Regions from separate parts of the Sporosarcina sp. Y1011 genome, predicted to be linked through region 3. Evidence: riboswitches for the same ligand, from Rfam matches in the RefSeq annotation. Region 3 holds a riboswitch; each other region holds the start of a gene.
What was found. Region 3 has a riboswitch for S-adenosylmethionine ahead of AC25Y5_RS00910 (methionine ABC transporter ATP-binding protein). Riboswitches for the same ligand answer to the same signal wherever they lie in the genome.
Positions count from the first base shown of each region.

Region 1 (7,812 bases), on a different contig from region 3:
AATTGGAGCAGTCGGAACGCCATATGCAGGAACGAGGTCCATGTCATGGGATTCATTGAAATTCACTAAATAGTTTCGATTTTGGAATAAGTTCGCGTCGATATTTCCTTCATTCAGCGCATTGTTCGGCTGGATATAATCATTGAACTCGACAATCTCAACTTCGAAGCCGTCTTTTTCAAGTATAGGAATAATCCCTTCCTTCAATTGATCACTATAAGGACCCGCTGTTGCGCCGATCTTAATCTTCTTTTCATCATCCGCAGATGCAGACCCGCAACCCGCCAATACCAGTACGCTAATTGCAATTAGCAATAAATTTCTAAACACTTTTTTCATCTTCTATTCCTCCTAAATTTCTATATTATATACAAAAAAGGCCTCTAGCACTTCGCAAAATTGTCTTAAACAATCTCGAATGTCAAGAGGCCTCCGGTTGTCCGGTCAGCTTCACTTCTTATATTCAGTTTTCAATACTGGGAACCGTTTTTTCTCGGTTCGATCGATTTGAACGATTTGTCCTTCATGGATGGTAATGTGTACCTCTCCAAAATCCAAACCCTTCAGTGCCTGCGTAACCGCATCGATATTAACTACATCCTCATTCACTTTCAAAACCATTGCGCATCCTCCTTTTTTTAAACTGACGATTGGCAATCAATTACGCCTCGGCGTAATTGCGTCCAGATTTTGAATCGAGCTTGCTCGATTAACTCCTTTCAAAATCTGTGACATCCGCCGGAGGCTTTATCTTTGTTCAGCGGGCGTTTGGACACCTATTGAACAGGATAACAAAACCGCATTCATCTCCCACCTATGGAGGTGAGTGTCTTCTGCTGAATAAAGATAAAAAAAAGACCCCTTGAGAACGAAGAGGTCGCCGAAACACGTAGTTTGTAGGCAAAACCTCTCATCTGTCAGATGACGAACGACATCTGCTGGAATTGGCACCGTTTGAATGAATTCAATGGTTGCTGAGGCGTCAAAGGGCCAGTCCCTCTGCCTCTCTTTATAAGAGTTTTGTTTATGTAATTGATATTCATAATAATCCATCTATTCCGATGTGTCAACTATACTTTAAAACTATTTACTTTTTAAGTGACGCCTCTACCAACTTTTCATTCCAATTCTCGCGAATGAAGGGCGCTCTTCCCGACTCTTCTTTGAAGACTTTATACTTTTCCGGGTTCTTTTGATAATAGTCTTGATGATAGTCCTCGGCAGGATAAAAGATAGTTGCTTCAACGATTTCAGTAACAATTGGTTTTTCAAAGCGACCACTTTCGATCAAAGCCTCTTTTGAGCGTTCCGCAACTTGTCGCTGTTCCTCATTATGATAGATGATCTCCGTGCGGTAAGAAGTTCCCCGACTGCCAAACTGTCCGTCTGCATCCGTTGGGTCAATTTGCTGCCAATAAAGTTCTACTAGTTTTTCGTATGAAAAGAGAGTCGGATCGTAGGTGATTTGCACCGCTTCTGTATGTCCCGTAACCCCTGCACGCACTTCCTCGTACGTCGGATTTTCAGTGACGCCGCCAATATAACCAGAAACTACTTTTTCAATACCGGGTTGCGTATCAAACGGCTGCACCATACACCAAAAACACCCACCCGCAAATGTCGCCAATTCAACTTTTTTCTCAGTCATCATAATCCCCCTTTTCGTAATAATAAACGCCCCTGCCATACAAAAACGACCCCTTTCTAAAAAAAGAGGTCGCCGCATGACAAATATCGCGTGCAAAACCTCTCATCTGTCAGATTCATAATAAATCTGTTGAAATTGGCACCGTTTGAACATAGTTCAATGGTTGCCGAGGCTTCACAGGGTCAATCCCTCCGCCTCTCTTTATAAGAGTTTTAGCTATGTAATTGATATTCATACTAGTCTATCCATTTAGATAAGTCAATGTCTGAAAATATAATTTCGTGATTTTTTACTATATTGAGTAAGATATACGATGTTTGTGTGTTTAATATCATGTGTTAAAAGAACTAGAGGTAAGCAGCATTGATAATTTTTTTAAGTAGGTAAGTAAGTGTGTGGAATTGGTGCTATTGGTGCTTTAGGATTATAGATAGTTAGCCGATTTAAATTTGGTTGGGTTTCTTTATTACTTCTTAATGGTTTTTCTGAATAGCGTTTGGTGTGACTTAGTGAGTGTCGGTGAGTCTATTTTGTGGGGTGTGGATATCGGCGGTTGGAAACCGTATTTGGGCGGCCTCACTCCATATTTGAGCGGTCTACCGCGGGGTTCGGGCGGTCGCTAAACATATTTGAGCGGTCCGATGCGGGGTTTGAGCGGCCGCAAACCAGATTCGAGCGGTCTGCTGCGGGGTTCGGGCGGTCTGCTGCGGGGTTCGGGCGGTCGCTAAACAGATTCGAGCGGTCCACCGCGGGGTTCGGGCGGTCGTAATACATATTCGAGCGGTCCGATGCGGGGTTCGGGCGGTCGCAAACCAGATTCGAGCGGTCCGCAGCGGGGTTCGGGCGGTCGCAACCGATTTTCGAGCGGTCCACCGGCGGCTTTGGGCGGTCGCAACCGATTTTCGAGCGGTCCCGGCGGCTTTGGGCGGTCGCAGTACATATTTGAGCAGTCTACCGAGGGGATTATTTCAGTATAATTATTGCGACTGTTTTATCTACAAAAAAAAGCGTTTCATCGTTCATGAAACGCCGATTCATGCTATTTGTTTTTTTCATTCATTATATAAAAGCTCCCTTTCCCCCTTCCTTTATGGATTAATCCTGATTGTGCAAGAAATCTCTTTGTTACGGATCGATCATTGAGCAATATGAAATTCCTGAATTCCCTGTTCGTTATTCGGTTGTTGATGAGACAAGTCCAATCTTCAAGCGCTGCGGTGTGATAATTAGTTCCGGAATGATTACAACTGAAACACAACCATTTTCTATCTTGCCAATGCATCCCTCTTGTTGCGCATTCCGGACAAATAACGCCAGGTAGGATATCAGTAAGTGGAATATCCATCAATTGACTCAATGGGAATGGATTGTATTCTTGATGGTTCTTTTTCATTTCAAGTGCAAGATTTCGAATTGCTTCCTTGCTAATTACTTCGTTATGGACTGGCAAGGAATACAGATACGTGGGGAGTTCGTAGGCAAATAAGATTTTTGTTTCCGGAATGGTTTCATAGTTTAATTCATTGGAATATGCAAAAGCGACAATTCCGCTAATCGGCACGTCAATTTTCCTTTGCTTTAGCCACTGATTTAGAAACAGTTGCTTACGTTCGAGTTCGGAAATGGGGTTTTTCAAGACTTTCCGTTCAGCTGTTGGGGATTCCTGAATGAACTGGGTGGGGTTTGATTTTACGATGATTTTCCCTGCTAAGTTTTTTGCTTCAATAATGAGAATAAACGTTGGTGTGATTATTATTGAATCCATTTGAAAGTAAATGCCGTTTTGTTTCAGGCAGATGTCATGCAGGATTGCGTGCGGGTATGGGGGTTTGAATTCGGCCAGATGCTTGTCAAGGTGCTGTTCACCGCCGAAGCCTGCTTTGCGAATCCGGAATTCCTCTTTGATTTTTTGGATTTCCGGGTGTGACGGATGCAATCGGGGGAGTAGTGCATTTAATCCAATAAGTTTTTCGGGTTTTGACCTTTGTTTGTAAATCACCTTTTATCACCTCATAGTGATTTTACCAAAATATTCGGCAAATTTATATGGTTTTTGCCATAGCTGAATTTTGGATGTGCTAAATAGCGGCATAATTGAGATTTGGGGGTTATTTGAGGATCGAAATTAGATTTTGAGGTTACTATTTTGTGAGGAGATTGGGTGGTCGCTCTTGATATATGGGCGGTACGCGGCGGGCATTGGGCGGTCAACCATGAGCTTCGGGTGGTCTGCCTCGATATATGAGCGGTCAACAGTGGGCTATGGACGGTCTGCCTCGATATATGGGCGGTCAACAGTGGGCTTTGGGCGGTCTCTCTCGATATATGAGCGGTCAACAGTGGGCTTTGGGCGGTCTCTCTCGATATATGAGCGGTCAACAGTGGGCTTTGGGCGGTCTCTCTCGATATATGAGCGGGCGACGGTGAGCTTCGGGCGGGCTCTTTCGATATATGGGCAGTCCCCCCCGTTTTATTGGCGGTCAACCACTTAGAGATGGGCGTGTGTAGGAATATAATCGGTCGGCAACCAAAAAGGCTGCCTTCGAAAAATTCATTCCTCGGTAGGCACTTGAATCGAATGTTTTGTTAAATAATCCTTTTTAAAGTTGGGATAGTGAGATTTCCACAAGGTATGTACGAAATACAAAAAGGGCAGCGCGGCTATTGGCAATAGGAATAATAAGAACCAATATGGACTTTCCGTAATTCCTAGGATTGCGCCGCCTATGATTCCAAACAGAATATAAAGAATAGAACCAGAACAAAGGCTTGCGTAGACAAGCAAAAAAACGATATTCATATAAACTAATACATACATGGTCATCTTATTCCTTTTACCTTCTACCTGTTGACTTAACTTCCAGTTCGCCTTTATTTCGGAAGCGGACTGTTTCAATACTTCTCTTATATTTTTCATTATTTTCTTCATTTATTCGAGGCCTCCATTACTTCTCGGAATACAAAAGTGCAACAGCTTCGTGAAAAGCTGTAACACTTTTCTTACTTTTCCAATTCGTATGTTGCGTTATCAATTTTCATGATTTTATTTTCCTTAGTCAACAATTTAAGAACTTTTTCCCCTTCTGGTGTTAGTGGTAGGGTAAATGGGATCGCATGGTTTGGCTGAATAACACCTGCATATCGCTCAGGTAGGAGTATCTCTTCACGATTGAATACATATTCTACTGTCCCTTCCGTCTCAACGCCCAACGTGTATTCCAATGTAATATCTTTGATTCCCTTTTCTAACCGGTTAATGCCTAAGAATAACATGACACTCCCACCTTCCTTTGTTTTTACAAGGTCAAGGGCGTGAATACTAAAGTCGTCCGCAACGCCAATAGTTGGATTAGCTTCTACAAGACCCGACAATTCTTGATATACCCCATCTCCCAATGTGATACCATTTTCCTCGTCTACTTTTAATACTTGCAACGAAAGCGCTTGTGGCTCTTTATTCTTTTTCACGTTTTCTTCATCCGTTGTCTTCTGTTGCTTGTCATTGGAGGCATTGCACCCCATTAATAGTAGTGCGACGAATAAAATTCCAAGTAACTTCTTCATTTTCAAATTCCCCAATCTTGAATTAACATTACTGTCGACTATGTATATACTTACTATAAAAACAGAGTTCCATATTGCAGATACCCATTTATATTTCCAATCTTCCTATCACTTAGTTACTGATCCGGTTCTATGGGCGCTTGCAATCGATATTTGAGCGGTACGCAGCTGTCTTCGAGCGGTTGCACGCGATTTATGGGCGGTACACCGCGGGTTTCGAGCGGTCGCACGCGATATATGGGAGGTACGCTGTGAGCTTCAATTACTTTTCGTTGTATAAGCTACCTTGTTCTTTAAAATTAAAGCTTTTACACTATCTTTTTCCATCTAGCAATTCCACTTTATTGTAAATTTCTAATTGCCAGTTGGTGACGTGAGTATGTGTAATCCGTCAATCTACCACTAACTGCCTTCTTTATAAAACAACATCAAACGGTTATTTTGTATCTAATTTCTGATGGAATGATTGCCTTTGTATTCAACGTTTGCAACATAACGAAAATATCATTTTCCGTAAACTCTGGAATCATATCTTCACTTCCTACTTTCACTTTTTTAAGATTCGTCTTGTCTTTCATTCAGTGGTAAACCAAACTCTGGATAAACCTGCTTTACACTATCTATAATTTTAACAATATAAAAATACCTATGGATATAAACAGAGAAATAGGCAGTGATAATCGATAGTAATGAAATTAGAACTACGATAATAAGCATTATTGTAGATTCACCGTAGACAGTTGATAAGATAATCTGACCTATTACATATCCCATTCCTGCAACTGAAATCCAGCGGACATTGATGTTCTTTTTTTGTTGTAATTCATGATATGTTCCCGTATAAAGCGCCTTTACATTTAGCCAGTTAACGCTCAAAAGTAACCCGACAAATAGAAACAGTCCTATAATAAAAGGTATTTTCCCCTCCGCTCCAACATTGTAATACAGCAATTTTTGCGCTGCTAAAAAATAGACATACGTATTGACAACACCGTATACACCAAAAAAGAGATAATAGGACTTTTCAAACTTGTATGGGGCGAAAAAATAAAGCAGTGCCCAAATTTGTATGATCGCTATCGGTACAATTGCCGCCATAAAATAGGTGAATGAAAATGGCATCCCTAAAATTGGAATCACACCAATTACATATAATAATATGGTGAAAAATGCGATGATGTTTGATCTATTTTCTTTAGGTGTTTGGAATTTCAAATAAGATAACGCAATCTTATCAATTTTTTTCTTTTCGATTTTAGGTTCTCTCCTATCCTTTAAACCAAGAAACATTATCGTTAATGTTTCTTACAACTTTTTTGATATCATCTGTTTCTCCGTCGTTATGCCGCGTGACACCGACCTGGGAAGAAATAACTTATCCTTTCTTATCTTATAAAAAAAGTATTTTTGCTGATTCACTATAAAGGAGTGATAAGGCAAGTTGGACAATTACATATCCCATTGAACAACTAAAAGCGTTACAATCCTGAAAATATCATTTTCCGTGAATTTAGGAATCATACCTTTACTTCTTTCTTCTCTGAATTTCTTGTTTACTTTGTTTATGTTTCATTCATTTTTCACTGGCAGGTTCCTTTGATTTTTCGGTAACCCAAAATGAGGATAAACTTTCTTGAGTGTTTCCTCATTATTGCTTAAAAAAATGTACCTATGAATGGATGTTGAAAAATAAGCGGTTAATACAGATAAAAGGGAATATAAAAATATAATAATAATCATCTTTATCGATTCACTAAAAATAAACGTCATTATCATTTGTGCCAATATATAACCCATTCCGGAAGTAGTAACAATCCAGGATGCATTTCCTGCTTCTTTATTTTGTAATTTATGATAAGTACCACTATGTAAAGCTTTATAATTTATCCAATTCATGATTAATAATAGACTAAGGAAAAATACAATCCCGAAGATGAATGGGTACTTACTTGAAACTTGGAGATGTAAATAGAGGAACTTTTGAATGACTAGAAATAAGACATACGTATTAACAATACCGTAAATTCCAAAAAACAAGTAATAAGATAATTCAAAACGGTATGGATCCACAATGTAAATAATCGCCCATATATGCAACAAGGCAGTCGGGATTATTGCTGCCATTAAAAATTCATGAGAGAATGGTTCAGCCAGTAAGGGGAAAATCCCAAAAAAATCTAGGAACAAAAGGAAAAATGTGATGATATTTCTCCGGTTTTCTTTAGGTGTTAGTAAATTTAAATAAGACAAGGTAATTTTATCTACCTCTGCTTGACTACTCATTTTCTCCATCTCCTAAAACATCATTTAAACCAAGATGAAACGTTATCAATCAATCCTTTCGTCCCTATCTTTATTGCATCACCAACCGAATCCTTTGCCCCGTCATTATCCACATCCATTATTTTTAATTCACTTAATAAATACGTGCTAACTACTCAGGCGACTAAACCTACGCAGGCACCAACATACACTCCCACCTGAACTCCGGCCCATGCAGAAGCTGCAATCGATGCTCCCGCAACAGCAAAGTCTCCAGTCACATTACCAGCAATTTCACTAGTAGACTCGCCATTGTTGACGCCATGATAGATATCGAT
Region 1 covers NZ_JBYHFP010000009.1:27,156-34,967, reverse strand. Annotated here, with positions in the region: gene AC25Y5_RS11785 (MetQ/NlpA family ABC transporter substrate-binding protein) at 1-339, opposite strand, end outside; gene AC25Y5_RS11780 (YezD family protein) at 451-621, opposite strand; SAM riboswitch class I at 908-1,018, opposite strand; gene msrA (peptide-methionine (S)-S-oxide reductase MsrA) at 1,088-1,648, opposite strand; SAM riboswitch class I at 1,748-1,858, opposite strand; gene AC25Y5_RS11770 (nuclease-related domain-containing protein) at 2,688-3,647, opposite strand; gene AC25Y5_RS11765 (hypothetical protein) at 3,890-4,075, shown strand; gene AC25Y5_RS11760 (hypothetical protein) at 4,200-4,577, opposite strand; gene AC25Y5_RS11755 (hypothetical protein) at 4,649-5,212, opposite strand; gene AC25Y5_RS11750 (hypothetical protein) at 5,641-5,790, opposite strand; gene AC25Y5_RS11745 (hypothetical protein) at 5,768-6,502, opposite strand; gene AC25Y5_RS11740 (hypothetical protein) at 6,782-7,495, opposite strand; gene AC25Y5_RS11735 (hypothetical protein) at 7,651-7,812, opposite strand, start outside.
Region 1: linked by a shared signal. The riboswitch ahead of msrA (peptide-methionine (S)-S-oxide reductase MsrA) and the one ahead of AC25Y5_RS00910 (methionine ABC transporter ATP-binding protein) in region 3 are both predicted to bind S-adenosylmethionine.

Region 2 (7,812 bases), on a different contig from region 3:
CATTACCGCCTTAAACGGATTGGAGAATGTAAATTTCGCAATGTTTTTCAGGCTCAAAGCCCTTTCACTTTCAGGATCTCCAGTCAGTAAGACATTCATATTTTTAAGGAAGTCATTATCGATGCCTGTTGCAAAGTGAAAAAGCCCGTCCATCCCCGCCTCTTCGTAGTAAGGGGATGCTGTCGCTAAAAACTTTTGCAGGGATTGCAACTCTTTGTCTGGTATTCTTGTTATTACATTATCTAGGCCTGTTAAGTCAGGGTTCGTATTGACTACTTGTTCATTCCCGAAACGTATAAAACCTCTAGTAAGATGTAAAGGATAGAGCGCATCTTCTTCGGACGTAATATGCTCGATGTGTATGCCTTTTGATTTGTAGTAGTTTAATGTGAATGTACGGAGTTGATTAGGGTCGAGTTTGTAAAGTTCATCGACATCTTGGAATGGTTGTCTAAACTCTCTTCGGATATCCCTAAAAAATTTAGGATCATTTGCGGCAAGCTGATAGACGGTTGGTGCCGCATCATTTAATGCATAGACTCCGTCAAAATCTGCCCCCAATAAATGCAGCATTTGAATGTGGTTGCCGCCTAGTGAATGACCAATGCCATTTTTTTTCAGTTCAGGAATACTTAGATCATTTTCGGTTTCAATAACCTTATTTATTTCTTCACTTGCCCATTTCTCGAAATCCTTCGCATCTTGCAATTGATCATTTACTTTCCCAGTGAAAATCCCTAATCCATTGTATATCCAGTCGAGCGGTTGCCCATCTCCCTCTCCACCACTCTCTACTTGCTCAGAGCCACGAGGTATCGTATAACTTTGATTAATGCCCTTCTCTGGATCAAAGAAATGAATGACCGTCCCATCGAAACCGCTATCTCTTCCCTCACTTTTGAAGTCATCGGATTTATATAAAGTAATCCCATTTGGCGGTTCCAGACCTGTTTCTTCTATATAAACGCGACGTATTTCCTCTATCGAAATTGAAGTGAATTCGCCATCCTCTACAGTTCCATATTCTAATTTCGCAATGCGCGCTTTAAGAATAGCGGAGTCGAGTACGTCTAGTTGTTCGTCATTTGATTTACGCATCTTGTCCTCCCTTCTAGCAAGACTTCGATAGTGCACTCATCATCTGCTTTAATCCTCAAATTTTACTGATTTGACTAATTTCCAAAAATAATCTTCAATACTTTTTGTATCTGCATTACAATTTGTTGTCCAATCACTGCAATGGTGATCAAACATTAGCCCTAATGCTTTATCACTGTTTTTATGTTTGATGAAGCCTATATGTGAATAGACGGGAATTTTTTCTTCCCCTTCTTGTCCAGTCTCATGAACACTTTTGCCATAATAATAGATATTGTTTTCATCGTCGCTTTTACTATATTCACCCTCATACTGAGCGTAGTCAGACAAGTGTTGTAAACCTACCTTCTCAGAGTCAGGTCGATCTTCAAATTGGCCAAATAAGCCATAGGATAGATTTTCTTCGTTATCTAGCCACGCATATGAAAATCGTTCCCAGTGCTTTTCTCGTTTTTCATAAAGCCCTTCGGATAGTTTAGCATCCACAGGTATCCACATCGTATATGCCTCTGTCCATGGCTTAAAAGCATAATGCCCTTCTGCAACTTCGTCTGTTGAAACGAGGAATGAGCGTGTGTATTCGTCTTGTACGGCAATTGTATCCGGAAGTTCCTTTGTTGTTTCTTCATTAGCGCCTGATTTCTCCATACCTGTGCATCCCCCTATCAAAATCGCAAATACTATCAAGATTGGAATTAGTAATCGTTTCAACTCATAGTCTCCTTTCAATTGTACCCTTCGTTTGTAAGTTGGTTTGTATTTTTTTGTAAATTATTTGTATGTGTTTTTCATGTAGGCATTTAATCTCGGTGGAATACGGCTTCGCAAAATAAATCTGACAACTCCGGAGTACGCTGCATAGATTGTCCAGGCAATTTAAATAAGTCATTATCACTAGCCGACAAATTTAAGTATTGCGTGATTTTCTCTGACTCTTTTATTAATAAGCTAGTTTCATTCTAATAATAAATAACACTCGGCTAACCTACTGTCAAATAACACCAATATCTAACGAATTAGGCCTAGATAATTTAGCCCACTTAAACATGTAGTCTCTATTTTATAAAGTGATAAAAAGTTGTTTAAACTCTAGTAAACTGGTACTTTTTTGATAAAATACCGATATACCCACTCTAGACTTGTTACTTTGGATACATTTTAAGTTTTTGAATATTTAATATATACCTCGATATAAAGATGCTTGAAATGAAGGGATTTATTTGGTACTGGAATTAGGTGGGGTTTTTGTTTTTGGAATAGTGGAGTGGTTACTTGATTTGGTGTGGTGTGTTTGGGCGGTGGTGTGGGTGGTTCGGGCAGTTGTACTCGTTATATGGGCGGTCAGATGCGGGGTTCGGGCGGTTAGCGGCCATATTCGAGCGGTCCACTTCGAGCTTCGAGCGGTTGCATGCGATATATGAGCGGTCTGCCACGGGGTTCGGGCGGTTGCATACCATATTCGGGCGGTCGGCCACGAGCTTCGGGCGGTTGCATGCGATATATGAGCGGTCTGCCACGAATTTCGAGCGGTCGCACGCAATATTCGGGCGGTCGTATGAGCGATTCCCACACTCCCACAGCGTCATCCCCCCATTCCCCAACAAAAAAAGGCAGAGCGCCAAGCAAATGTCTGACACTCTACCCAATCCTTATTATTTTCCCCAGTGCTCCGCGATGAATTCAGTGCGGCCAGAACGGGCACGGTTGTCTGTGTAATGTTCTTTTTCCTTTATGTAATAATCTTGATGGTACTCTTCTGCCCGGTAGAAGGTTTCTGCGGGACGGATTGCTGTGACGATGGGTTTAGAGAAAATGCCGCTTGCCGCTAGGTTGGCTTTTGATTTCTCAGCAATTTCCTGTTGCTCTTCTGTGTAGTGGAAAATGGCGGTTGTGTAAGATGAGCCACGGTCGTGGAATTGACCTTCTGCGTCTGTTGGATCGATTTGTTGCCAGAATACTTCGAGCAACTTTTCATATGAGAATAAGGCAGGGTCAAAAGTGATTTCAACGACTTCTATGTGGCCGGAATCGCCTTTTTTCACGTCTTCATACGTTGGATTATCGAGATGTCCGCCCATATAACCTGACACGATGTCTTGGACGCCTGGCCATTCTTTAAATGGTTTCACCATGCACCAGAAGCATCCGCCTGCAAATGCAGCTTTCTCAAACTTTTTTTCAGTCATTGTCAACATCTCCCTTCATTATATAGCGAGTGTACAAAACTCCTCTTTTAGTAAACCGGTACCCATCCTTCTTGTGTTACGAAGATGCGTGCAGCTACTACTTTGCGATCGGCAGCGAGTGTGAAGTAGTGGCGGATGTTTTCCGGAACGGAGATTAAATCGCCTGGGTTAAGATGCACTTCAAAGAAACGGTCGTCTTTTCCTTGGATGATGAATACGCCGTGTCCGCTGACAATGTAACGTACTTCATCGTCTGTATGATGGTGTTCTTGTTCGAAGTTTTTCAGAAGCTCGTCCAAATTAGGTGTCGCATCTGATAGTGAGATAATGTCTGCTGTTTTATAACCGCGACGTTCTGAAATGTCGTCGATTTCTGTTTTAAAAGCCTTTAGAATTTCTGCTTTTTCTTCATCCGTTAAATTGAATTTTTCACGAAGGTTTTCGGGTAGCTTTGCGATATCCCAGTGCTCATAAACGACTTCTTGTTGCTCCAGAAATGCTGCAACCTCTGTTTGTGTTTCAATAACTTCGTTTGTTCCTTGAATTGTAATTGTCGCCATTTTTATCTCTCCTCTGACATTTTTTTATACTTGCACATTCAAGCGGGCTTCAATGATCCGAATACAGTCATGAAAGTTAGTAAACGGGGAGTAAGGAATATTCAATTCCACGCATTTTTCGATTAAGAAATCCCTAGCAATAACGATATCGGCAAGCTTTGCCGCTTCTAGGTCTGTAATCGAGTCACCGATGACAATGCTCGTTTGCTGTTCGGTCGTGTTGTCGCGAATAATTGTCGGCTTACAGCAACCACAGCCTTGATTTACACAGTTCTCATCACATTCATGCGGGTAAAGGATTTTGATGTGTTCTCCTGAAAAATCGCTTTCGTTGCAATAGACTTTATCGAACGGCCCGAATGGTTCAAGCAATGGGTGAATGAAAAAGTCGATGCCGCCGCTTACGATATAGAGCGGGATGTTTTTCTCGCGGGTGAACTGAACAAATTCACCAAAACCTTCTCTGATTTCCGCGTCCTCCAAAACGAACGACACGATTTGTTCTTTTTGGGAAGTGGGCAATAAAGCAAAGAGTTCTTTGACCCCTTTTTGAATGGACACCTTTTGCGCCATAATATCGTCCTTTATCGCTTCCCATCCCGGTGGAGCAAACTTGTCCATAATATTGATAATATTATCTTTCATCGTAATTGTACCATCGAAATCACAAAAAATTACTGGATTGAACTCTGCACTCATCTATATATCCTCCTTGCTATCTATCAATCAATTACGCCTCGGCGTAATTGCGTCCAGATTTTGAATCGAGCTTGCTCGATTGACTCCTTTCAAAATCTGTGACATCCGCCGGAGGCTTTATCTTTTTTCAGCGGGCGTTTGGACACCTACTGAACAGGATAACAAAACCGCATTCATCTACCACATATGGAGGTGAGAGTCTTCTGCTGAATAAAGATAAAACCCCTTCTATTAGAAGAAGAGGTCATTGATACATCTTCTTATCTACAACAACACAAAGCAAGAAGTAACGCCGTGTCCCTCTACCTAGATAAGAAATCTAGTATTTATTTCAATTAATTGTGATTATTTCATCTACCCATAACTTTGTCAATCAATGCCTACCCGACATTGGTTTTACGAGGTAACCAGCGAAGCTTTTTCCTGTGCCTTTCGCTCTTCCTCTTCCGGTATACGAATGAATTTCACGATGATCGCACTCACTACATAGAGTGCACTGAAAATCCACACGACCCCTTCCGCTCCAACTAACCCGATAAATGCTAAAGCGATTGCTGGTGCTACGAATGTAGACAGACCCGCGGCAAAGTTCAACACGGACATTGCTGCGCCTTTATCCTCACCTGCAACGGATGGTACCAGGGCACCGATTGGAACGTAGCCCGCTACCAAGCCGCCCCAGATGAACCCAACAATGCTCGTCATGAGAATACTACCATTTGTAATCACTGGTACATAGAACAGAAGTGGCGTGAATATCGCACAGCCGATTCCACCAAACCAAATGATTGTGTTTTTCCAACCGAATTTATCGCCAATGAAGCCGAAGACTAAATTGAAAATGATGTTTCCTAAGAAAAACGTTCCCCATAATTGCAGCCAAGCAGTAGTTTCAATGCCATGTTGCGCCATATGCATCGGTAAGAATACCGGGAATCCATAGACACTTAAACTATTGATAACGCGGACAACTCCACCTGCAGCAACCCGTTTGTTTGTTTTCAAAATGGTGATACCTTTCAATAATTCCGTGACTGCTTCTTTTTTGTTCGCGAGTTTTTTCTTTTGGAACTTGTCTTTATTGAGTACTAAAGCAAAGAAAGCACCGAGACATACCCAGAAAATAGATGTCCACATTGTATTGATGTAACCAAGGTGCTGGATAGCGAAACTTGAATAGTATGCGCCCAGCACCATCATTCCCGCACAAAACGCAAACCAGAACCAACCAACGGCAGAACTCAATTTGTTTTGTGGAGTTTTATAAATGACCCATGTCAAGAAAGAATAGGCAAATAACGGATAACCGAAACCTTTAATGAAATAAGTGAGAAGCATAATCGGATAATTCATCGTTGAAAAACCGAACGTGATAAACCCTGCGGTACCGATAATATAGACGGCTAACCCGATTGCCATTGTACGTTTTGGACCAAATACCTCTACACAGACGCCTGAAAACCAAGAAGACAGCGCGATTGAGATTCCGTAGACTGTGAAAATAGCAGCTGACTGTTGAATGGTCAACCCGCTTTCAACTAAAAACGGACTTAGCCAGCCGGCTTCAATTCCGTCCCCCATCATGAACAGCATGACTCCGAAAAAGCCCCATCCTAAATTTTTCGTAATTCCAATTCTTTCTAACATACTGTTCTCTCCATTTCTATTTATAGATGTTGGACAAATTGATTGAAAAATAAAAAAACCCTTTCTGTAAAGACAGAAAGAGTTGGTGGCATACATCGCTAGCGCAATATAAATATGCTTTACCCTTTCTATCTCTCAAGCTACGCTTGCTGGATTTGGCACAATTATGTTGCCGAAGTTTCATAGGGCCAGTCCCTCAACTTCTCTCGATAGAAAAAAAACTATGAAATTGGTCGAACAGTGTCGGAAGTTAAACTAATGAGTTAACTGTATAGAATAATTAATCTTAAGTCAACCACTTATCGAAACTTTCTAAAAAAATAGTTTGATATGTGTTATACTGTCTAGCATAAATCGTTTGTTTGAAAGGATTTTTGCTATGAAATCGTATATTGATATAAAAAATGGTGTTGTCCCTTCGGTTTGTGCACTGGATTGTCCAGACCAATGTGGATTGCTTATTCATAAAGAAGACGGGGAAATCGTTAAAATTGAAGGTGATCCCGATCATCCCATCACAAAAGGCAGTATTTGCAACAAAGTTCGACATATGACTGAACGCCTTTATGACCCAAAAAGGATTACTTCCCCTTTAAAACGCGTCGGGGAAAAAGGCGATGGACAATTCGTTCCAATCAGTTGGCAAGAAGCCATTACAACCATCACAGATCAATGGAAAAAACTGATTTCTGAAGAAGGTCCGGAATCGATTCTTCCTTACAGTTTCTATGCCAATATGGGGAAACTCAGTTCCAAAGGGATGGATCGCCGTTTCTTCAATCGCCTTGGTTCGAGTCAACTGGACCGGACAATTTGTTCAGTCGCTGGCGAGGTTGGCTACAATTACACGATGGGCGGACGTTTTGGAACGGATCCGGAAGAGATGACGGAAACGAAGTTATTTGTTTTCTGGGGCATCAATGCCGTCAGTACCAATATGCACCAAATCATGATCGCGCAAAAAGCGAGAAAAAACGGTGCTAAAATCGTCGTCATTGACGTCCATAAAAACCAGACCGGACGCATGGCTGATTGGTTCATCCCCATTCTTCCCGGAACTGATGGAGCGCTTGCACTCGGAATCATGCATGTTCTTTATAAAGAAAAGCTGGTCAATCAATCGTTTTTGGAACAATATACAATCGGCTATAAAGAGCTCGAGGAACATGTATTGCACTACGACCCGCAAACGGTTTCCGCCATTACGGGCGTGCCAGAGGAAGACATCTATGAACTCGCACGCATGTACGGGACCGTCTCCCCTTCCATGATTCGCATTGGCAATGGGCTGCAACATCATGATAACGGTGGAATGATGGTCCGGACGATTTCCTGTTTGCCTGCTTTGACAGGCCAATGGGCATTGAAAGGCGGAGGGGCGCTCAAATCGAATTCCGATTATTTGACGCATAATACTGCCGCACTCGAACGTCCCGAACTTCAGGTAGTGCCAACGCGCAGATTCAATATGAATTTATTGGGACAAGCATTAATGGAGGAACAACAGCCGATTCGCTCATTGTATGTCTACAATAGCAACCCCGCCGTTGTCGCACCGGAAGCCAATAAAGTACGGAATGGCTTAGCCCGTGAAGATTTATTCACAATTGTTCATGATCTGT
Region 2 covers NZ_JBYHFP010000009.1:930-8,741, reverse strand. Annotated here, with positions in the region: gene AC25Y5_RS11640 (DUF6792 domain-containing protein) at 1-1,098, opposite strand, end outside; gene AC25Y5_RS11635 (hypothetical protein) at 1,147-1,809, opposite strand; gene msrA (peptide-methionine (S)-S-oxide reductase MsrA) at 2,751-3,284, opposite strand; gene AC25Y5_RS11625 (1,2-dihydroxy-3-keto-5-methylthiopentene dioxygenase) at 3,332-3,844, opposite strand; gene AC25Y5_RS11620 (2-hydroxy-3-keto-5-methylthiopentenyl-1-phosphate phosphatase) at 3,869-4,543, opposite strand; gene AC25Y5_RS11615 (MFS transporter) at 4,940-6,190, opposite strand; SAM riboswitch class I at 6,316-6,406, opposite strand; gene AC25Y5_RS11610 (molybdopterin oxidoreductase family protein) at 6,570-7,812, shown strand, end outside.
Region 2: linked by a shared signal. The riboswitch ahead of AC25Y5_RS11615 (MFS transporter) and the one ahead of AC25Y5_RS00910 (methionine ABC transporter ATP-binding protein) in region 3 are both predicted to bind S-adenosylmethionine.

Region 3 (7,812 bases):
TGATATCCTTTTCGGATACTTTTAATACTTCTGCATCAGGATCGAATTCAATTAGACCCACGTCTTGTAACACTAATAGAGCACGAGCCCCATTGACAGGATCGTTTGGAATGGCAATTTTTGCGCCTTCCTCAATTTCTTCAATCGACTTGAATTTATTGGAAAATATCCCCATTGGAGCTGTTGGAACGATAATCAGTGGTGACAATTCCGCTTTAGTTTCTTTCACAACATTCTCTAAGTAAGTCGTGTTTTGGAACAAGTTTGCATCAATATCGCCACTTGCTAGTGAGTTGTTCGGCTGAATATAATCGCTGAACTCCACTAATTCCACTTTATATCCTTTTTCTTCAAGGCCAGGAATAATCGCCTTTTTCAACATATCGCTGTACGGTCCTGCAGTCGAACCAAGCTTCAATGATTTATCATCAGATGCTTCTTCTTTACCACCACAAGCGGCAAGCACTGTTCCAAGTATAAGGACTACTACAACAAATAGAAATTTTTTCATATTTTTTTCTCTCCCTATCATCTTTTATCAACAACTTTTGAAATACGATCTCCTGCAAATTGAATTAGTTGTACAAAAATTATTAATATCACGACAGTAACAACCATAATCGTATTGTCGTAACGATAATAACCGAATCGAATTGCTAAATCCCCGATTCCTCCACCGCCGACAACGCCTGCCATCGCCGAATAGGCGACTAAACTAATGACTGTCATTGTCACGCCTTGAATAATACTTGTCTTCGCTTCCGGCAGTAGCACATCTTTGATAATCATCCATGGCGTCGCACCAACCGCGATTGCAGCTTCAATGACGCCTTTATCAATTTCACGTAGCGAAGTCTGCACGATTCTAGCAAAAAATGGGATCGCAGCAGCAGATAACGAAACGCTCGCTGCGCCAGGACCAATCGGAGTTCCTACTATTAAAATAGTCAATGGGATCAGCGCGACTAGTAAAATAATGAACGGAACAGAACGAACCATATTGACGATAAAACCGAGAACTGAATTCAATGCCCTGTTCTCTAAAAACAGTCCTTTTTCCGTGGTGAACAATAGGATTCCTAACGGCAATCCAATAACCAGCGCAATGACAAGAGAAATACCTATCATATAAAGCGTCTCACCAAATGCTTTCGTAATATCAGGCATTAACTCTATAACATGTTGAATATCAATTCCCATATTCAATAACCTCCACTTGGGCAGCCCGCGATGACATATAGGCAATGGCCTTTTCTATTTCGTCATCTTTCCCTTTAAGTTCCATTAAAAAAGTACCTAGAGGCATTTCTTGAATATATTCAATCGAGCCATGAAGGAAATTACCTTGTACCCTAAATTGCTGGACCATATCTGAGATAATTCCCTCGCCCGCCACATCCCCTTTAAACATAACTTTAACGAGTTGTCCCGTACACCTACTCAATATTGCTGATGGAACATCAAATGATACGACACTACTGATAAATTCCTTGGTTAATGTTTCTTGAGGGTTTGAAAAGATATCATATACTTGTCCTTCTTCAATCACTTTGCCGTTTTGCATAATCGCCATTCGATCGCAAACTTCCTTCACTACATTCATCTCATGTGTAATAAGAACAATCGTAATACGCAATTCCTTATTGATTTTTTTCAAAAGCCGTAAGATTGATAGCGTTGTATTCGGATCGAGTGCGGAAGTTGCTTCATCACAAAGCAAAACGGATGGGTTATTCGCGAGCGCACGAGCAATGCCCACTCTCTGCTTTTGGCCACCACTTAACTGTGCAGGATAGACGTCACGCTTATCAGAAAGTCCGACCATTTCAAGCAACTCTGTCACCCGTGTATTTATTTTATCGGGAGATGTTTTTGCAGCTCGTAATGCAAATGCAATATTTTCAAATACAGTCTTTTGGCTGATTAAATAAAAGTGCTGAAAAATCATTCCGATTTTCAAACGCGCCAGACGAAGTTTATTTCCTTTTAGATTCATCAGATTTAAACCGTCGACTAAAATTGTTCCACTCGTTGGTTTCTCCAATAAGTTGAGGCATCTGATAAGTGAACTTTTCCCTGCGCCCGAGTAACCGACGATTCCGAAAATTTCTCCTGTGTTAATGTCTAACGACACATTGTCAACGCCGGTAACAACTCTTTCTTTAGTTGTATATACTTTCGACACGTTTTGTATTTGTATCATGAAAATCTCCTCTTTCTCTAAATGGAAGTATGAAATCTCTGGATGCCTGACCATATAAAAATGCTTCTTTCATAATAAGAAAGAAGCACCGAAAAAGGTTTCAGCTCATCTTTCAGAATGAAGTTCACTCTGTAGGAGTTAGCACCTACCTTGCTTTACACAAGGGGTTGCTGGACGTCATCGGGCCTATCCCTCAGTCTCTCTTGATAAGTACCATTATATTATTGTTTTGATAATATACTATTTATATTAATCATTTCTAATTAATTTGTCAACCTATCATCATGCCATCCTTTTCGGAAGTATTGTCAATTAAGCTTCAATCCATGTATACTAACCTTAAAATAATAGTTTTTACTATATAGAAAACGGGGTTATTAAATGGCACTATCAAATCGATTAAAAAACTTACCGCCGCACTTTTTCGCGTCACTTGTACGAAATGTTGAAGAAGCTCTTTCGGAAGGACGAGACGTTATTAACTTGGGGCGTGGTAACCCCGATCAACCTACTCCACCTCACATTGTAAAAGCACTTCAAGAAGCGGTTGAAGATCCAGCAACACATGGGTACTCCCCGTTCAGAGGTACGCCCGAATTAAAACAGGCGGTTGCCGACTTTTATAAGCGAGAATACGATGTTCAAATTGACCCGACAACAGAAGTCGCAATTCTATTCGGTACAAAACCCGGCTTGGTTGAGTTACCGCTTGCCATAATGAACGAAGGTGAATTACTTTTGCTTCCGGATCCTGGATATCCCGATTATTTATCAAGTGTAAGCTTGGCAAACATTAAATATGATTTAATGCCATTGGTAGCTGAGAATGATTTTTTACCTGATTATAATGCCTTAACGGAAGAACAAAAAAAACAAGCAAAATTAATGTATCTGAACTACCCGAATAATCCAACCAGCGCATCTGCCAATATACCTTTTTTCGAAGAAACTGTTGCTTTGGCGAAAGCCAATGATATTGCAATCCTTCACGACTTCGCTTATGGCGGAATTGGTTTTGACGGCGTTAAGCCTGTCAGTTTCCTCCAGGCGGAAGGTGCGAAAGACGTTGGTATTGAAACGTACACGTTGTCAAAGACTTATAACATGGCCGGTTGGCGGGTCGGCTTCGCTATCGGTAATGCCGATATCATAGAAGCAATCAACTTATTACAAGACCATCTATTCATTGATATTTTCCCGGCTGTTCAGCGCGCGGCTGCGGCTGCGTTAACAGGAAGTCAAGATTGTGTAGATGAACTCGTATCCCTCTACGAAGGTCGCAGAAATGTCCTAATTGCCGAATGTAGACGAATCGGTTGGGACGTCGTTGCCCCAACAGCTTCTTTCTTCGCTTGGTTGCCTGTTCCAAAAGGATATACAAGTGAGTCTTTAACCAATTTACTATTGGAAAAAGCGGACATTGCCGTTGCACCCGGACACGCCTTCGGAAAACATGGCGAAGGTTATGTACGCGTAGGCTTATTAGTAGAAGAAGATCGTATAGTTGAAGCTATTGCAAGGATTGAAAAACTCGGTCTATTTTCTTAAGAATTATTGTGCATGTTGCAATATAGAATACTTATAACTTCGCTTGCGCTTAGGAATGGCTTTGGCTGTCCCTGAAAGATGCCTATGCACAGTTTCTACACCGTATTCACTATTTCCACTCATCTAATTACCATAGTAAGGGATCAAAACTTGTGTAGTTTTAATCCCTTACTTTTTTTATGTTGATTCATATTAAAAATTAATGTTATCCGGGTCTGGACCAACTCGATGATTCTCATTCAAACTATCGATGCGTGCCATATCTTCTGCCGTTAACTTGAAATCGAACACGGTAGCGTTTTCGGCAATGCGATGTTCTTTCGTCGATTTCGGAATTGTGATAACGCCATTTTGTAAGTCCCAGCGTAAAATGACTTGGGCTATGGATTTACCATATTTATCGGCAATTTCTTGAAGTTCCGTATTATCGAGCAACCCTCCCTGCATAAGTGGAGACCATGCTTCCAATTGAATATCATGTTGCCGGCAAAATGCATGCAGTTCTTTTTGTGTCAAACGTGGATGATATTCCACTTGGTTTAGCATCGGGTTAATTTCCGCATTCTTCATCAAATCTTCCAGGTGATGAATCTGGAAGTTACTTACACCGATTGCTTTAACCCGACCTTCCTTATAAAGGGTTTCCATTGCGCGCCATGCTTCTTTATATTTACCAGCTACTGGCCAATGAATAAGGTATAAATCCAAATAATCTACACCTAGTTTAGTTAAGCTTTCTTCATAAGCTGCGATTGTCGTTTCGTACCCCAACTCTGAATTCCAGACTTTTGATGTGATGAATAGATCTTCTCTTGCAACTCCAGATTCCGCCATAGCTTGACGAACACCTTGTCCCACGCCGACTTCATTGCGATAAATCGCGGCTGTATCGATACTGCGATAACCATGTGTAATCGCAGTTTTCACTGCATTCACCAGTTCTTGTCCCTCTTTAACTTTAAATACCCCAAGACCCAACCAAGGCATTTTCACGTCATTTTGCAATGTTGTTGTTGATTGTAAGTTTTCCATAACTCAATTCCCTCCAATGTTGTAATTACCACTATATTGCAATCATTTCTCGTCTAAAATTGCTTCCCTATAATAAAGACTACCATAATCCACAGCAGTAATGATTTCCGCGGCATTCTAGAAGTGAGTGACGTTAAAATTGGCGCACCAATCATTACGCCTAGTGCATAGAGCGAAAAAGGTCAGCTCAGCTGTTGTAACCGATATATCGAGATCTTGAGAAATCAGCGGCAATAGCCCCACACTGATAAACTCTGTTGTTCCAATTGCAAATGCACTGACAGCTAAGGCAAGCAGCGCAAACATACTTCTCTTTATCTAAAGTAATTCTTTTCCTTTCCTATCTATTCTCACGTTGTATGATTAAATCGACGGAGAGCTAAAATTTATGATTAAGCCAAGAACACCCGTGACTTCAGTCGTGGGAGGTTCATATCGTGTAACCCACCGCTTATGTTAGTATGATTCACAAGAGTCATATAGAAAAGTACGCACTTTAAAGTGCTGTAGGAACCAATTAGTGATACAGGTACTTTTAGGTTCCTAAAGAGAAGGGTTATAATGACTAAAAAGAAGTATAATATATCTGTGGAAGCGACATTAACAATGATTGGCGGATAGTGGAAATGTGTGATCTTCTGCCATTTAACTCATGGTGAAAAACGAACCAATGAATTGAAACGACTCATGCCTGATATTACGCAAGTAATGTTACGCAACAATTGCGTGAACTGGAAGCGGATGGCGTTATTAACCGGATTGCATACAACCAGGTTCCCCCGAAAGTGGAGTATGAGCTAAGTGAATATAGTTTGGGAGCATTTTGGATGCGCTATGTGCATGGGGGATGTTCATATCACGAAGCTATATGGAGATAAATTTTCTGTCCTAGGTGATAGAGTTTTGAACGATAAACTGAGATAACTGACTGCATAAAAAAAAGAGATTCCATACACACGGAATCTCTATTTCCACTCTTCAGGGAGATTATTTTCGACTGCAATATTTTCATTGTCATAACATCTCTGCCTTCTTTGTAGTGCGTTAAAAATCACCCTTTATGATTTTTTCGAGCTCACCATAGTCCTGATTATAGCGAATCTCTCCTATATTACCCTCCTTGGGTAATACCGCAAGGCCCGTTATCTCGGCTTTCTTTTTGTTGCCGCCCTCTTTTTTATACTTTACATGAACCGTAAAGCCGTAGTCACTGGGCCGATCCTCGCTTTGTTCCACGTCAATCTTGTCGACAGTAATTTGATAGCCTGAGTTATCAGCTGCAACTTGATAATTCAAAGGGTAAATTAGAATGTGTCTATCAAATCCTAATTCAGTGAAATGCGGTCCGTATATCTTATACAGATAGTTGGTGAACTCTGTATCATCCGGCGGTGTATCCGGATTGTTGCGTTGTTTTTTTATCAAATCGTTAAAAATTTTAATAAATTCTTTGTCGGGAGCAGTAAATTCATGGTCAAGTACAGTTTGAATGGCAATCTTATTTTTGTCTTCTGGCCCCGTTCCCGAACATGCTGCAATCAGCAATGAAAAAAGTGCGAGGGAAAGCAATAATCCGATATTCCGATGTTTGTTTCCCTTTTGAGTGGTAGATGGATCCCTCCTAAAGAATTTACGATACATAAAGTCAACTCCCCGTATAATGTATGGTCAATTTATTTCACAAAGATAGTATCTACTCTTTATTAGCCACAGCTTCAAACGTTATTGCCTGTTTTGGGTTCACCGGATACTCCCCAAAATTATAGTCCGAAGAAATTGTAATATTTTCAAAACCTATATCTTCTAAGATTAGCTTGAATTCTTCTATTCCATACCAACGTAAAGGAAATCGTTCAAGTTCGGTTTGTAAAAGCGTACCGTTACGCCATTTCTCATATCGCCCATGCGCTATCGAGTACTGATGGATATAGTCAATTTCCACAGTTTTATTTTCCAATGTGATACTATCACCGTTTGCACATTCCCAAGTTCTAGTCGAGACTTTGCCTATCCTGACTTCGGACTGCATAAATAAATCAACAATTAACCTGCCACCATCTGCAAGATGACGGTAAAAGTTTTTCAATGCTTCGATAGACTCCTCTCTTTTATGCAGTAATAAAAATGTACCCGCAGGGATAATTATGGCATCATATTTTTTATTTAATAAAAATGACTCCATATCTCCTTCGAAAAGGTTAGGGGTTAGACCCCTTTTTTCACAGTTGGTACGACAGATAGTTAACATATCAGCCGAATTGTCAAATCCATCAACCTTAAATCCACTTTCCATAAGTGGTATCAAGATTCGACCTGTACCGGTGGCGGGTTCGAGAATACGCCCTGTGCAAGAATCTAATCTATTTAAATAATATTCCACATCCCCGAATGAATGCCCTACAGGTTTGTCTAAATCATAGACTTCAGAGGATAACTTACTATAATAACTTAACAATTTACTTCTCCTTTCAACTTCCACACTTATTTACCATCAAATACAATTATTTTTAAATACTCCAACTATTAAAATGTATAGATGACGGTATATTTAAGAACCAATCGCCTATAGCATATTAAATTGGTGATTTTTATTTTAACTTAATAAGGAACTTTCATAGGGCAGTGCTGCACTTCACATTTATTCCCTTATAAAACCAAGCTGTACAGAATTTGCAATTTGTTGATAACCAATTTCTTGGTAGATTTTATTCGATGTCTGATTCAATAAATCTGTATAAAGAACGCAGAATTTATATTCTTTAAGAAGTTCTTTTGTTCCAGTAGCAACCATCGTCCGGGCATAGCCTTTTTTCCTCTCTTCCCGAGGTGTAAATACGAGAGACACTGTAACGCCATGATTTGTCGGGCGCGCTTTTTTCATCATTGATACGACTTTCCCGCCATCCTCCCACAAAAATACTTCCTGTTCTTCTACAAATGATGCAACTCGTTTTTTTACATCTGTTTCAGCTAAAGATGGTAATTCTGCATCTTCTTCAAACAAACTGTACCACTTTTCAATTAGCGGA
Region 3 covers NZ_JBYHFP010000001.1:168,504-176,315, reverse strand. Annotated here, with positions in the region: gene AC25Y5_RS00920 (MetQ/NlpA family ABC transporter substrate-binding protein) at 1-511, opposite strand, end outside; gene AC25Y5_RS00915 (methionine ABC transporter permease) at 529-1,200, opposite strand; gene AC25Y5_RS00910 (methionine ABC transporter ATP-binding protein) at 1,190-2,203, opposite strand; SAM riboswitch class I at 2,306-2,416, opposite strand; gene AC25Y5_RS00905 (aminotransferase class I/II-fold pyridoxal phosphate-dependent enzyme) at 2,585-3,751, shown strand; gene AC25Y5_RS00900 (aldo/keto reductase) at 3,944-4,783, opposite strand; partial or broken gene AC25Y5_RS00895 (MFS transporter) at 4,849-5,089, opposite strand; partial or broken gene AC25Y5_RS00890 (winged helix-turn-helix transcriptional regulator) at 5,345-5,707, shown strand; gene AC25Y5_RS00885 (hypothetical protein) at 5,828-6,424, opposite strand; gene AC25Y5_RS00880 (class I SAM-dependent methyltransferase) at 6,477-7,238, opposite strand; gene AC25Y5_RS00875 (GNAT family N-acetyltransferase) at 7,422-7,812, opposite strand, start outside.